Regions from separate parts of the Aureimonas sp. OT7 genome, predicted to be linked through region 4. Evidence: predicted binding sites of a transcription regulator. Region 4 holds the regulator's gene; each other region holds the start of a gene.
What was found. The regulator PhoB, encoded in region 4, activates phosphate uptake and scavenging genes when phosphate is short. The targets are predictions, from matches to a motif close to TGTCATNNANCTGTCAT.
Positions count from the first base shown of each region.

Region 1: a site for PhoB is predicted at 862-878, ahead of IGS74_RS08060 (YdcH family protein). Genes of this name have one in related genera too.
Region 2: a site for PhoB is predicted at 1,101-1,117, ahead of IGS74_RS02160 (esterase-like activity of phytase family protein). Genes of this name have one in related genera too.
Region 3: a site for PhoB is predicted at 1,132-1,148, ahead of IGS74_RS01555 (PhoX family phosphatase). Genes of this name have one in related genera too.

Region 1 is NZ_CP062167.1:1,673,488-1,675,668, forward strand. It holds gene IGS74_RS08050 (5-(carboxyamino)imidazole ribonucleotide synthase) at 1-94, opposite strand, end outside; gene purE (5-(carboxyamino)imidazole ribonucleotide mutase) at 91-588, opposite strand; gene IGS74_RS08060 (YdcH family protein) at 585-788, opposite strand; gene IGS74_RS08065 (DUF465 domain-containing protein) at 999-1,175, shown strand; gene IGS74_RS08070 (thiamine phosphate synthase) at 1,251-1,904, shown strand; gene IGS74_RS08075 (tetratricopeptide repeat protein) at 1,901-2,181, shown strand, end outside.
Region 2 is NZ_CP062167.1:453,260-455,440, reverse strand. It holds gene rfbA (glucose-1-phosphate thymidylyltransferase RfbA) at 186-1,070, shown strand; gene IGS74_RS02160 (esterase-like activity of phytase family protein) at 1,188-2,181, shown strand, end outside.
Region 3 is NZ_CP062167.1:308,772-310,952, forward strand. It holds gene IGS74_RS01545 (M20/M25/M40 family metallo-hydrolase) at 1-279, opposite strand, end outside; gene IGS74_RS01550 (YqaA family protein) at 359-943, opposite strand; gene IGS74_RS01555 (PhoX family phosphatase) at 1,201-2,181, shown strand, end outside.
Region 4 is NZ_CP062167.1:3,574,728-3,576,908, reverse strand. It holds gene phoU (phosphate signaling complex protein PhoU) at 1-615, shown strand, start outside; gene phoB (phosphate regulon transcriptional regulator PhoB) at 626-1,342, shown strand; gene IGS74_RS17085 (HNH endonuclease) at 1,386-1,661, opposite strand; gene IGS74_RS17080 (aldo/keto reductase) at 1,667-2,181, opposite strand, start outside.

The DNA.
Region 1 (2,181 bases), 1.9 Mb from region 4:
GCGCGGCGGCAGAGGCGAGCATGCGCCCGAGCTGACCGCCGCCGATGATGCCGACGGTCGATCCCGGGGGCAGCGGGGGCGTGCTGGCGGTCAACTTGCGGCCTCCCCGTCGGAGGGGTGGACGGCCACGGCCGCCGTCTGCCGCGCGCGCCAGGCATCCAGCCTGTCGGCGATTGCCGCGTCGGAGAGCGCCAGCACCGACGCCGCCATCAGCGCCGCGTTCACGGCGCCGGCGCGGCCGATGGCCAGGGTGCCCACCGGAATGCCGGCCGGCATCTGCACGATGGACAGGAGGCTGTCCTGCCCGGACAGGGCCTTGCTTTCGACAGGGACGCCGAACACCGGAAGGGGCGTCATGGCCGCGGCCATGCCAGGCAGGTGCGCGGCGCCGCCGGCGCCCGCGATGACCACCTTGAAGCCTTTGTCACGGGCGGACGAGGCGAATTCGTAAAGGCGCGCCGGTGTGCGGTGGGCCGAGACGATAAGCGATTCGTGGGCGATGCCCAGGGCATCCAGCGTCACGCTGGCGTGGCGCATGGTGGCCCAGTCGGACTGGCTGCCCATTATGATGGCGACGGGAACGCTCATGCGATGATATCCGGCAGGATCTGGTCTTCAAGATCCTGGAGGCGGTCCTTGATGGACAGTTTCTTCTTTTTCATGCGCTGGATGCGCAGCCGGTCGCAGCCGGTTGCCTCCATCGCCTCGATCGCCGCGTCGAAATCGGCGTGGTCTTGCCTGAGCCTTGCGACCTGCAGCCGCAACGCCGCCTGTTCCTGATCCGACATCTGCCCCCCGGGGTCTGACGAATGCGTACCGCATACCCGCCGGGTACGCGTTCTTCCGGCTGCAAATACCAGCCGTCACAAAATTCTCAAAGAATGATCTTGCACCCCTTCCGTAATGACCCAAGCTTATGGGAAGCTTCCCGGTAGCGCCTACGGCTTTCGTCGGAAGGCGGGGCCGGAAGCTCGAGGAAACAAACAGAGGAGTCTGGAATGTCCCTTGACACGCATCTCGAGACGCTGGAACAGCGTCACAGCGCCCTGGACAGCGAGATTGCATCGCTTCGCACCAAGCCGGCCACGCCGGATGGGGAGATCGCGGAGCTGAAACGCAAGAAACTCCTTCTGAAGGACGAGATCGAGAGATTGAGGACGAACCGGCCGAATTGATAACGATCCGACAAGATGCAAAAATGCGGCGCCGAAAGGCGCCGTATCCATTTCAAGACGACAGATGTGAACCCGATGACAGCTGATTTCGTGCGCCCCCGCCTGATGCTGGCGACAACCCTACTGGCCGACGGCGCCCCGGGCCGCGAGGCGTTGTCGCGGGCCCTTGCCGGCGGCGACGTCGCCAGCGTGATCCTGGACCCGGCCGGGCGTAGCGACACCGCCTACCAGGCTTTTGCCGAAGGGCTGGTGCCGCTGATCCAGGAGGCGGGCGCAGCCGCCATCGTCGTCGACGACACCCGTTGCGCCGGCCGCGTGCGTGCCGATGGAATTCATGTCACCGGGGGAGATATCGAGGCATTGGGAGAGGCGATCGCGCGCTTTTCGCCAAAGGCCATCGTCGGAACCTCCGGTTTCCATACGCGGCACGAGGCACTGGAGGCAGGCGAGCGCATGCCCGACTATCTCCTGTTCGGCCCCATCGGCGGCGAGGACGATGCCGCGCGCCCCGCCGACATCGATCTGGCATCGTGGTGGGCCGCCATCGTGGAGGTGCCGGCCGTCCTGTCCGGCGGCGGCGCGCTCGAGGCGCTGCCGGCAGCCGCCGCGAGCGGGGCCGAGTTCATCCTCCTGTCGCGCGCCGTATTCGGCGGCGAAGGCCGGGAAGGCGAGGCCGTGGCCGAGGCGAACGCCCTCTTCGACGCGCTCGAGCGGAGTGCCGCCGCATGAAACGCCTTGCGCTCCTGGCGTTGGCGGCGCTGCTGGCCGCCGGCACCGCCGAGGCCCAGGAAAACCAGGAAAAACTGTTGCCGGACCCCACCACCGGGGAGGCGCCGGCCGGCGGCGACATGGCCGCCGCATTCAGCGCCTATCAGCGCGGCTTCTACCTGACGGCGTTCCGGATCGCCGAGCCGCTGGCCCACATGGGCGACGCAGCCGCGCAGTCCCTGGTGGCCGAACTGCTTTTGCGGGGGCAGGGCGTCCAGCTCGACGTGCCGGGCGCTGT
Region 2 (2,181 bases), 1.1 Mb from region 4:
GAAAGTCGCCACCTCGGCAGGGTGGCCCACGATGCATATTCGTTTCAGATCGCTCTAGACCAAATCCGGCAGAAAGGAAAATCGCCCTTTGGTAGGCGTATCGCCGCGCTATGCAGGAAAATCTTTCGCAGCCGGCAGTCTTCCGGTAGAAGGCGGCGATTGTTTGCATGGAGTGGGACAGGCCTATGAAGGGGATCATCCTCGCCGGCGGAAGCGGAACGCGTCTGCATCCGATGACGCTCGTGGCATCGAAGCAGCTTCTGCCCGTCTACGACAAGCCGATGATCTATTATCCGCTGTCTGTCCTGATGTCCGCCGGGATCCGCGAGATCCTCATCATATCCACGCCGCACGATTTGCCGCGCTTCCAGGCCCTGCTTGGCAGCGGAGAACGGCTCGGGATCAAACTTTCCTACGCAGAGCAGCCCAGCCCGGACGGCCTGGCGCAGGCCTACCTGATCGGCGAGGAGTTCATCGGCGGCGAGCCATCGTCGCTGATCCTGGGCGACAACCTCTTCTACGGCCATGGCCTGCCCGAACTGCTGCGCAACGCCTCCGGCCGCGCCAACGGCGCCACGGTCTTCGCCTACCACGTCAGCGATCCCGAACGGTATGGTGTGGTCGAGTTCGGCCCGGACGGCCGCGCCGTTTCCATCGAGGAAAAGCCGGAAAAGCCGAAATCCAACTGGGCCATCACCGGCCTTTATTTCTACGATGGCCGCGCATCTGAGATCGCGCGCAGCCTCAAGCCCTCCCCGCGCGGCGAACTCGAGATCACCGACCTCAACAAGATCTATCTCGAGGAAGGCAAACTCGCCGTCGAACCGATGGGACGTGGCTTCGCCTGGCTCGACACCGGTACGCCGGATTCGCTGCTGCAGGCCGCGGAGTTCGTACAGACGCTGGAACAGCGGCAGGGGTTCAAGGTCTGCTGCCCGGAAGAGATCGCCTTCGTCAACGGGTTCATCGATGCCGACCAGTTGCGGTCGCTCGGCCGCGAACTCGGCAAGAGCACCTATGGCCAGTATCTCCTGCGCATAGCCGACGACGGTCTCGCGACCCCGTTCTGACCGGTCGGCAGGCACAACCTGTCATTGTTTCGTCATCGAGTTGTCATGCGGGTGTAGCGCCCTTTTGCTTGGAAGCGGCATCGCCACAGCAAGAGGTTCGCCCCCGTGCGCCACCCCATGACCCTGCCCCTCGCCGCATTGCTTCTGACGTCATCGGCCTTGTCCGCGACGGCCGAGCCCGTGTTCAACCGCATCGCGTCCTTTCCGGTCGCGCTGAACCTGCCCGAGGGTGTCGACCGCGACAGCGAGACCTCTGCCGAGATCATCGCCGCTTCCAGTGACGGGTCGATGCTCGTCTATTCCGACAGCCCGCATGGCGGCATAGGCTTCATCGACATCACGGATGCCAGGGCCCCGAAGGCGGCCGGATACGTGACCTTCGAGGGTGAGCCGACATCCGTCGCCACGGCCGGGGCCAATGTACTGGTGGGCCTTCGTACATCGGATTCGAAGACGGACCCGACGGGTGAACTGGCCGTCGTTTCACTGTCCGGCCATCAGGTCGTGGCCACCTGCGACCTCGGCGGCCAGCCGGATTCCGTCGCCGTGTCGCCGGACGGAACGCTGGCGGCAGTCGCGATCGAGAACGAGCGCGACGAAGATCTGAACGACGGCGCCCTGCCCCAGATGCCGGCCGGCTATGTGGTGCTGCTTGCGCTGTCGAACGGACTTCCGGACTGCCAAAGCCTCAGGAAGGTCGACGTGACGGAGCTTGCCGAAATCGCCCCGGAGGACCCGGAACCCGAATTCGTCGCCTTCAACGATGCCAACGAGCTGGCCGTCACCCTGCAGGAGAACAACCACATCGTGATCATCGACGGTGCGTCCGGTGCCGTCACAGGCCATTTCAGCGCCGGGACCGTTGCGCTGGAGGGGATCGACACCGAGGACGACGGCGTCCTTTCCTACTCGAACACGCTCGACGCCCGCCCGCGCGAGCCCGATGCCGTCAAATGGCTGGGCAGAGAGCGTCTGGTGATCGCCAATGAAGGCGACTGGAAGGGCGGTACGCGCGGGTTCACCATCTTCAACCGCGATGGCACCGTTTCCTACGAATCCGGGCCGTCGTTCGAGATGCATGCCGCGCGGGCCGGCCATTATCCGGACAAGC
Region 3 (2,181 bases), 920 kb from region 4:
CGGCTGCACGTCGTAATGCCCGTAGAACAGGACGTGCGGCGCATCGGCGCCGGCGCCGTCGTGATGCGCCACGACCATCGGATGGCCTGGCGTATCGTGAAGCGCCACCCGAAAGCCGAGCCCGGAAAGATCGGCGACCAGCCATTCCGCTGCCTTCCGGCATGCGTCGGCATAGGCCGGATCGGTCGATATGGACGGGATGCGCAGGAGTTCCTTCAGCCGCTCGACGGACGCATCGAGGTTCGTATCGATCGTGGCGAGAACCTGTTCGAGTGACATGGCTGATCCTTCTTCCGGCGCTGTCGCTGGGTGCAGGATCTAAAGCATGGAAGCGGCGTTTGGAAATCCGTTTTGCTTTTCAGATAACGAAAGCCGCCATGGCGAAGCCGCCGACCACCAGGGCGACTGCCGCCAGCGCGACCTTGCGCGGATGCCGCCGGCTGATGTCCGTTGCGGCCGGCCCGAAGGCATAGAAGAGGGCGCAGGGCACGAAATAGCGCAGGCCCCGCCCCAGAAGGCCGACCAGGACGAAGGTCCAGAGATCGAGGCCGGTGACGCCGCTCGTGATGGTGATGACCTTGTAGGGGATCGGGCTCAGGGCACCGACCAGGACCATGATCCATCCCGCCTCGTTGAAGCGCGTCGCCAGCGCCTCGAAATCCGTCCCGAGCCCATAGAAATTGAGGATCGGCTGGCCGACCAGCTCAAACAGGAACATGCCGATGGCATAGCCGAGCAGCCCGCCGGCGACGGAAGACAGCGTGCAGATCGCCGCCAGCCGCCACGCTCGTCGCCGGTCGGCCATGATCATCGGCGCCAGCATCACCTCGGGAAAGGCAGGGATGACGGAGGCTTCCGCGAAGCACAGGCCGGCCAACGCCTTCTCGGCGTGGCGATGCGCGGTCAGTGCGGTCAGTTTCTGAACGAATCCGGCGGAGCCCAATCGGTCCTCGTGCGGCGGTGCGGGGGTCTGGCCTGCCTGTATAGGCGAGGAGATCGGGGCATGCCTATGACCTCTTGCCGCGGCGAGACCATATCGGGCCCGGAACCGGCCGTTCTCACGAAGATATGAAACAATCGGAGCCACCGGGAGATACCCCCGGCATCGCCCGAGGAGTGCTTCGGCGGCCGTGTCATTCGCCTGTCATTGCGCTCGCCTATCCCCGCCTTGGAAACGTTCCAGACTGCAAGGGGTGACAGATGGACAAGACGGTCAACGGCGCGAAACCTTTCCGGTCCAGCCGGCTGGAGGAAGCGGAGGGCGAAGGACTCAACCCGACGCACAACCGCACCATGGGTGAAATCATTGCCGCGCGTTTCTCGCGGCGGTCCTTCCTCCAGGGCTCGCTGGCCGCGACGGCGATTGCCGCCACGGTCAGCCCGCTGGCGCTGGCGGCGGCGGACGAGGCCAAGGCGTCATCGACCGCCTCGCGCTTCGACTTCGCCGAGGTCGTGGCCGGCGTGGACGCAGACCACCATGTGGCCGAAGGCTACGATGCGGACGTGCTGCTGCGGTGGGGCGACAGGCTGTTCGCCGACGCACCGGACTTCGATCCAACGGCCCAGACTCCCGAGGCGCAGGCCCGGCAGTTCGGCTACAATAACGACTATGTCGGCTTCATTCCGCTGGATGGCGCCGACGACCGCGGCCTTCTGGTCGTCAACCACGAATACACGAACGAACATCTGATGTTCCCCGGCATCGTAACCGTCGTCGACGGCGAGATCACGGTGGCCGAGGCCGACCGCACACGCGTCGACATCGAGATGGCCGCGCATGGCGGCACCATCGTCGAGATCCGCAAGGAGGGCGGCAAGTGGCGTCCCGTGCTGGACGGCGCCCTGAACCGGCGCATCACCGCGGGCACCGAGATGGCCCTGTCGGGCCCGGCGGCCGGGCATGACCGGCTGAAGACCAACGCAGACCCGACCGGGCGCCGTGTCCTTGGCACCGTCAACAATTGTGCCGGCGGCGTGACCCCATGGGGCACCTACATCATGGCCGAAGAGAACATTCACGGCTATTTCATGGGGGCGCTGCCGGAAGGCCACCGCGAAGCCGCGAACTACGAGCGCATGGGCATTCCGGAGGGCACCTATGCCTGGGGCCGGTTCCACGACCGCTTCGACCTTTCGAAAGAGCCCAACGAGGCCAACCGCTTCGGCTGGGTGGTCGAGGTC
Region 4 (2,181 bases):
CTGACCCGGAGCGATTTCTCGCTTGCCCAGTCGGTGGTGGCGGACGACGTTCTTCTGGACGCCGCCCAGCGGGAGCTGGAGGAGCGCGCCATCCTGACGATCGCCAAGCGCCAGCCGATGGCGCAGGACCTGCGCGAGATCGTCGGCTCGATCCGCATCGCCTCCGACCTGGAGCGCATCGGCGACCTCGGCAAGAACATCGCCAAGCGCGTCATGGCGGTCCACGAATTCGGGCAGCCGGTCCAGTTGACGCGCGGCATCGAGCATATGGCCGAGCTTGCCCTGGACCAGTTGAAGGACGTGCTGGATTCCTATGCGACGCGCGATACCGACCGTGCAGAGGCGGTGCGTGCCCGCGACGAGGATATCGACGCCATGTACACGTCGATCTTCCGCGAGCTTCTGACCTACATGATGGAAGATCCGCGCAACATCTCGGCCTGCACGCATCTTCTGTTCAGTGCCAAGAACATCGAGCGCATCGGCGACCATGCGACCAACATCGCCGAGACGATCTACTACATCAAGACGGGCCAGCAGATCGAGGACGAACGGCCGAAGGGCGACCGCACCACCTCCATGGTGCTGCCGGTGAACGCCGATACGGAAAAGTGAGGACACCGGGATGAACGCCAGGGTTACCGTTGTCGAGGACGAGGAGGCCCTCAGCGTCCTCCTGCGCTATAATCTCGAGGCCGAGGGCTTCACCGTCGACACGATCATGCGCGGCGACGAAGCCGACCTGCGTCTCAAGGAGGAGGTGCCGGACCTCCTGATCCTCGACTGGATGCTGCCGGGCCTTTCCGGCGTCGAACTGTGCCGCCGCCTGCGTCTGCGGCCGGAAACCGAGCGCATGCCGATCATCCTTCTTACCGCGCGCGGCGAAGAGAGCGAGCGTGTGCGCGGGCTGTCCGTCGGCGCCGACGATTACGTGGTCAAGCCCTTCTCCACGCCGGAGCTGATGGCCCGCGTGAAAGGGCTCCTGCGGCGCGCAAAGCCCGAGCGTATCTCGTCGCAATTGACGGCAGGCGACATCGACCTCGACCGCGAGACGCACCGCGTGCGCCGCGGCGGCCGTGAGGTGAAGCTGGGGCCGACGGAGTTCAAGCTGCTGGAGTTCCTGCTGCAGGCCCCCGGCCGGGTCTTCTCGCGGGAGCAGTTGCTGGACGGCGTCTGGGGACGGGACATCTACGTCGACGAGCGCACCGTGGACGTGCATGTCGGCCGCCTGCGCAAGGCGATCAACCGTGGCCGCCAGCGCGACCCTATCCGCACCGTCCGCGGTGCCGGCTACGCCCTGGACGAAACCTTCGCGGCCGCCCGGCAGACTGCCGCGCGCTAGGGGCAAGGCCGTCGATCGCATCGACAGGTGCTATCTCCTATCCTTAAACTTTCCGGCGCGTCGGGGCATGGAAGTCGGGCGGGCGGCGGGCGATCCATTTCAGGAAGCCGGCAAGCTCCGGCCGCTCGCGCAGGCTCTGCCCCTCCGCCTCCATCCGGGCCAGTTCCGTGTTGGTGAAATGCGTGTGCATGGTGCGGTGGCAGATCGGATGGACCGGCACGATCTGCCGGCCGCCGCGACTTTTCGGGATGGGGTGATGCCATTCCACGCGGCTGCCCAGCGGGCGGCCGCACAGCCAGCATGCAGCCTCGTCCGCCATGGCGTTCAGAACTCTTCGTAGCGGGCGGGATCCTGGTCGGCGAGCCTGCCATCCGGCCGCGCCAGCGATGCGATCGTGTCCATGTCGGATCGCGACAACTCGAAATCGAAGACGGACCGGTTCTCGACCTGGCGCTCGTCCGATGTCGCCTTGGGCAGCGGAACGGCTCCCTGCTGCACCTGCCAGCGCAGGATGATCTGCGGAATGGACCTGCCGTGCCGCCGCGCGATCTCGCCGATTGTCTCGTTTCGGATGATGTCGTTGGCGCGTCCGAGCGGGCTCCACGCTTGCGTGACGATGCCTTTGGAACGATCGAAGGCGAGTTGCTCGGCCTGCGGAAAATACGGATGGAGTTCCACCTGGTTGATGGCGGGCACCACCCCGGTCTCCGCGACGATGCGCTCGATATGCTCAGGCAGGAAGTTGCAGACGCCGATGGTGCGGACAAGGCCCGCCTTCTGCGCATCCACGAGGGCCTGCCAGGCCTCTACGTAAAGGCCCGTCTTCGGGTTGGGCCAAT